2 regions of the Pseudoalteromonas sp. 2CM41L genome follow, and region 2 is predicted to be linked to the other one. Evidence: predicted binding sites of a transcription regulator. Region 2 holds the regulator's gene; the other holds the start of a gene.
The links. Region 2 encodes sigma-54, which starts transcription at its own class of promoters, with help from an activator protein. Its sites were predicted from a motif close to GTTGGCACGNNNNTNGNNT; they were not measured.

Region 1: MTF64_RS15935 (amidase family protein) is a predicted target of sigma-54. The motif match lies at 1,385-1,403, and genes of this name have one in related genera.

What each region holds. Positions count from the first base shown of each region.
Region 1 covers NZ_JALNTN010000015.1:99,947-103,150, forward strand. The annotation lists gene MTF64_RS15930 (gamma-glutamyltransferase) at 1-7, opposite strand, end outside; gene MTF64_RS15935 (amidase family protein) at 4-1,212, opposite strand; gene MTF64_RS15940 (putative 4-hydroxy-4-methyl-2-oxoglutarate aldolase) at 1,559-2,041, opposite strand; gene MTF64_RS15945 (TetR/AcrR family transcriptional regulator) at 2,045-2,698, opposite strand; gene yddG (aromatic amino acid DMT transporter YddG) at 2,874-3,204, shown strand, end outside.
Region 2 covers NZ_JALNTN010000006.1:161,020-164,223, forward strand. The annotation lists gene lptB (LPS export ABC transporter ATP-binding protein) at 1-506, shown strand, start outside; gene MTF64_RS10140 (RNA polymerase factor sigma-54) at 576-2,075, shown strand; gene hpf (ribosome hibernation promoting factor) at 2,103-2,390, shown strand; gene MTF64_RS10150 (PTS sugar transporter subunit IIA) at 2,395-2,847, shown strand; gene rapZ (RNase adapter RapZ) at 2,867-3,204, shown strand, end outside.

The DNA of each region.
Region 1 (3,204 bases), on a different contig from region 2:
TGCTCATGCAAGAGTGTCCTGTTTAAAGTGGGCAGCTAATTGTTGTACGCAGGCAAGTAGGCTTTTATCGTTGCCGTGGCTCATCATTAATGAAAACCCATACGGGTGGCCATTTTCTAAATTAGCCAATGGTAAGTGTACTTGCGCCGAGCGGCTCAAGCCCGCAATGGCCGATAAGGTGATTATTTGCATGCGTAAGGCGCTTGTGTCGGCGCCCAATTTAGGTGCAGTTGTGGGTGTGGTTGGCAAAAATAAACAGCTGTTTGTGTTTAGGTTTTTAGCGATTAGTGTTTGCCACTGGGTTTGTACATTTAGTGCTTCTTGCTCTTCTTGGGCGGTTAGGGCAAGCGCCATGTTAAAACGTGCCGCAATTGCCGGAGCAAACTGGGGAAGTTGCCCTGGCAATTGAAGCCAATCTTTATGCGTTTTTGCGATTGCTCGCCCTTGCAGTATTCTAAAGCTGTCAGCCAGTTCGCTTAATAAGCTGCTGTTAGGCAGTTCAAATTCTTTATGGTGTTTAAAATAAGGTTTGGTTTTTTCAAGCAGTTGTTTAAGTGGGGCTTGTAATGCAGGGTCAACCAGCTCAAATAATGGCTCGCAAATAACTAAAGTATCAACGTTATTAATAGCTTGATTTGGTAACAGTACATTGCCTACATCGCTTAGCAGCTCTGCATTTTGCGTAAGCCAGCCAATGGTATCAAATGGGGGCGCTAGCGGTATTAGGCCATCTTTTTCAATTACGTTATGGCTTGGCCTTATACCAAATAAGCCACAATAACTTGCAGGTATCCTTATAGAGCCACCAGTATCAGTGCCTAAGCCAATATCGGCTAGGTTAGCCGCCACAGCTGCTGCCGAGCCCATACTTGAGCCGCCACTTGCATGGCCTTTAAGTTTTGGGTTTTGTGCTGCACCATAGTGAATGTTATTGCCCTCTAAGCTGTAGGCCAGCTCATCGGTATGGGTAAAGCCTGTAAAGCGACAACCTTCATTCATTAGTTTGTTTACGGCACTTGCTGTTTGCTGTGCAGGTTTTGCTGCTTTAAACCAGCTTGGGTTACCTGCGCTGTTGCGCTCGCCTTTAACAGCAAATACATCTTTTACCGCAAGGCGCTTATTTACAAGTTTGCCGTGGGTTTGTATTTGCCATGCGTTAGGGCCATGGTCACAAAAAATACCGGTAAAATTATTATGTGTTTTGGTACTCATATCACCACTCGTTATAAAGTAAATCTGACCAACTGGTTATAATCAGATTTAGGATGATTAAAAAGACGAATTAGTTATTATTATTTTTTAGCCCACTGCGTAACATCTTATTTTTATTTTACAGAGCCTGATCCGCTTTTTAATCGGTTAGCTATTATATTGCCTAAAAGCTAAGCAAAAGCAATGCCAAATGCAATAAAGTTGTCCGTTCGGTCAGGTTTTGTTTGGTTTGTATGGGGTTTAGCAGATATTTATAAAAATATAAGTATTAAAGAAGGCGTAATTTAGAGGTGAAAACACACCAAGTTGGTGCGTGATTGCACCAACTTGGTTGCAAATATGGCGTTTATAGTAATGCGTTGGGGCTAATAATTAAGCCATTTACATCGGCGTATAGCCAATCGTTAGGGTTAATTGTGGTACTAAGCATGGTCACTGTTTGATTTTTATCTCCAAAGCCACGCTTTAATGTACTGCGCGGGGTTGAGCCCAGTGCCATAACCGGTAAATCCATTGTGGCAAGTATTTCAATGTCGCGGCAACAGCCGTTAATAATCACGCCTTCCCAGCCGTTTTTTAACGCGCGCTCCGCCATAATATCGCCTATAAAAGCAAAGCGTTTGCTAGCGAAGCCATCAATAACCAGTACTTTACCCTTGCCGTTTTCATGCAGTATGTCGGCGGCAAACGAGTTATCGTCTGGGCAGGTAACGGTAACTGCTTGGCCACTAAATGTGGTTTTTTTACCAAAGTGGCGCAGGCCGCTGTCGGCTACTTGTACGCTATTGCGGTGATCGTCAAATAAGTCTGGGGTGGTAAAGTTATCCATGGGTTAAGCCTCACTGTGCTCAGGTATTTTTAAACCAATACCTTTTAAAATTATGTGGGCAGTTGATTGCGTTATTTGTGCCACATCGGTTTCGTCGTATTCTAATTTGTTCATTACCAGTAACACTTCGGCCTGAAAGTCGGCGTAGTACTGCGTAGTTGACCAAATGGTAAATAATAAATGGTAAGGGTCAACATTATCCATTTTGTTTGCATCTATCCAGGCCTGAAACACATCTACCTTTTGTTTTACCCACGGGCGTGTGTTGGTTCTAAAGTAGTTTTGCAAATAAGGAGCGCCGCGCAGTATTTCACTGGCAAATAAACGTGATTGCAGCGGCTGGTTTACGGCAAGTATGACTTTGCTTTTAATATAGTGATACAACACATGCGCAGGGTCGTCCTCAGGGGTTACGTTATCTAAGCCTAAGTTCCAGTGTGCAATAATGCGGTCTATTACGTTTTCGTATAGGCCGTCTTTGCTTTTAAAATAATATAAAATATTGGCCTTAGGAACGCCTGCTTCTTTGGCAACCATACTCATACTGGTGCCATCGTAACCAAGCTGAGAAAACAATTGCTCGGCGGCATCGAGTATTAATGTTTGGTTTTTTACTCGGGTGAGTTCTTTTTTATTTGGCTTTGTTTGTGTGCTCATTATGGCGATGCTGTTTTTAACGTGTTGAATGATTGTAACTTTACTGACCAAAAGGTCAAACACTTAAGTTCAGGCCAAAAACATCTTTATAACAATAAATGATGAGCAACAATTGTTTAACCCACTAATTACTGTTAGCGTAACGTCAAACGTAAGTAGTACTTTTAGGTAGTTAATGGACTTTTTTTCTAATCATAAATACACGCTTTATGGCATTGCCGCTATTTTATTATGGAGTTGTTTAGTGGCTCTGCTCAGGGATGTTTCGGAGTTATTTGGCCCTATAGGTGGGGCGGCACTTATGTACAGTGTAAGCGCGCTGTTTTTAATTTTGGTAATGGGACGGCCTAAGTTTGCTGGGTTTAATAAGCGCTATATTATTTGGGGTACTGCTTTATTTGCACTTTACGAGGTGTGTTTAGCGCTGTTTGTAGGGCTTGCTAATAATCGCCACCAAGCGGTAGAAATGGCAGTTATAAATTATTTATGGCCCACACTTACCATTT
Region 2 (3,204 bases):
GCCGCGCCCGCTTAGGCATTGGCTATTTGCCGCAAGAGTCATCAATATTTAGAAAGCTGACAGTTTATCAAAACCTAATGGCTATTTTAGAAACGCGTAAAGAGCTCAATAAAGCCGCGCGAGAAGAAACGCTTAACAACTTACTTGATGAATTTAGTATTCAGCATATTCGCGATAGCCAAGGTATGGCGCTTTCTGGTGGTGAACGCCGCCGTGTAGAAATTGCCAGAGCACTGGCAGCGAACCCCAAATTTATTTTATTGGATGAGCCTTTTGCTGGTGTTGATCCGATTTCAGTGTTAGATATAAAGAAAATAATAGAACATCTTAAAAACCGTGGCATTGGCGTATTAATTACCGATCACAATGTAAGAGAAACCCTTGATGTTTGTGAAAAAGCCTACATTGTTTCTCATGGGGAGCTAATTGCATCTGGTACCCCAGAACACGTATTAAATGACAAAACTGTACGCGATGTTTATTTAGGCGAGCAATTTAGGCTGTAACATTTAAGCCACACCTACAAGCATCTGCTAATATTAATTATAACAACATAAAAGGATTGTTAGAGATACATGAGGCAATCATTACAGCTGCGCATGGGCCAGCAACTTACAATGACTCCACAATTGCAACAAGCGATTCGCTTGCTGCAGCTCAGTACATTGGATCTCCAGCAAGAAATACAAGAAGCACTTGATAGCAACCCGCTATTAGAAGTAGAAGAGCAAGATTACACGGAAGAGTCGGCTGGAAAAAATGAACAAAAAGCAGATACGGATGATGTAACCGTAAGCGCATCGGCTGACGATACAACCAGCGAGTACGAGCAAGACAGTGGCGAAGCTTTAAATAAAGACACCGTTAGCGATGATATGGCAATGGATGTAACTTGGGATGAGTACATGAGCGCAGCCCCTGCGGCATCCTCAGGCCCAATGCCAGAAGATGAGTCTATTTATCAAGGTGCCTCTACTGAAACGCTACATGAGTATTTAATGTGGCAGCTTCAGCTTACTCCTTTTAGCCCAACTGACGAAGCCATTGCTATTGCCATTGTAGAAGCTGTAGATGACTCGGGTATTTTAACGCTAAGTTGCGAAGAAATTTTAGAAAGCTTTAACCAAGAAAACGATGACGAAGTTGAAGTTGAACTTGATGAAATAGAAGCCGTTTTAAAACGTATTCAGCTATTTGACCCTGTAGGTATAGCCGCGCGCAGTTTACAAGAGTGCTTGTGCATTCAGCTAAACCAGTTTGATAAAGACACCCCTTTTATAGAACAAACTAAAATGATCTTAACCGATCACATTGATCTATTAGCGGCACGCGACTATCGTACATTAATGAAAAAGACTAAGCTTAAAGAAGACGAGCTTAAAGAGGTCATGACCCTAATACATACCCTCAACCCAAAACCTGCAGATACAATAGTAAGGGAAGAGTCGGAGTATGTAATACCGGATGTGTCGGTTAAAAAAATAAAAGGCCGCTGGGTGGTAGAGCTAAATCCAGATAGCATGCCAAAAATACGCGTAAATAGTCAGTACGCAGCTATGTCACGTACCGTAAAATCAAGTGGTGATAGCCAGTTTATTCGCTCTCACTTACAAGAAGCTAAATGGTTTATAAAAAGCCTTGAAAGCAGAAACGACACGCTGCTCAAAGTAACAAACTGTATTGTAAAACAGCAACAGGCATTTTTTGAACATGGCCCCGAAGCCATGAAGCCAATGGTTTTAAACGATGTTGCTGAAATGGTAGAAATGCATGAATCGACAATTTCGCGTGTTACCACGCAAAAATATATGCATACGCCACGTGGTATTTTTGAGCTTAAGTATTTTTTCTCAAGCCACGTAAGCACTGAAAACGGCGGAGAGTGTTCATCAACCGCAATACGTGCCCTAATTAAAAAGCTAATTGCCGCGGAAAACTCAGCTAAACCATTGAGTGATAGTAAAATTGCGGATATATTGGCAGAGCAAGGAATTAAAGTAGCTAGACGCACAATAGCAAAATACCGTGAATCGCTAGCTATTCCACCGTCAAATCAGAGAAAGAGTTTGATATAAGACGTAAAAAACAAAGAGGAAATGCTTATGCAACTAAACCTAACTGGTCGTCACGTAGAAGTAACTGATTCACTTAGAGACTATGTAAATAATAAATTTGCAAAGCTAGAAAGGCACTCAGATCATATTAGCAATGTGCATGTCATTCTCGATGTAGAAAAACTCAACCAAAAAGCAGAAGCGACTATTCATGTAAGTGGCGCAGATTTATTTGCCTCAACAGAGCACCAAGATATGTATGCCGCTATAGACTCGTTGATTGACAAGCTCGATCGTCAAGTCATAAAACATAAAGAGAAGCTTGCTAGACACTAATATTATGAAATTAAGTACATTAGTATGCCAGGACTGCAGCAAAGCTGCGGTCCTTTTTAGTAGTAAAAAAAGAATTTTAGAGTTTATCAGTGAGCTAGCTCATGAAAAGCTCCCCTACTTACCACAACAAGATATTCTTAATGCGCTGGCAAGCAGAGAAAAGCTAGGCAGTACTGGTATTGGCCGGGGTATCGCCATTCCTCATGGCAGAATGGGTGGCGTAGAAGAGCCGCTGGCTTTAGTACTTGTTAGCGACACGCCTGTTAACTTTGATGCTATTGATAACTGCCCTGTTGATATTTTTGTTGCACTCATCGTACCAGATGGCGATAACCAACAGCACCTAAAGACTCTGGCAACCATAGCTGATAAACTGAGCAACAAAGAATTTTGTAAACAGCTGCGTAGTGCTAAAACCGATGCAGAGCTGTATCAAGTAATTGTTGATCAATCGTAGTAAATACTAAGGGCTATAAATGGAGTTAATTATCATAAGCGGCCGTTCTGGTTCAGGTAAGTCGGTTGCTTTACGCGTGGTTGAAGATTTAGGCTATTATTGCGTAGATAATATTCCGGTCAACTTACTGCCCTCTTTAGTGCGAAGTGTTTCAGATAACTATGACAAAATAGCCGTTAGTATAGATGTTCGTAATATCCCCAAAGAACAAGACGAATTTAACGATATTCTCGAGTACCTTCCTGACTTTGCTAAACCCACACTGTTTTATTTAGATAGTGATGATCAAACACTGATCAAACGTTTTTCAGAAACACGCAGATTACACCCTTTATCCATCGATTCGCTGCCGCTTGA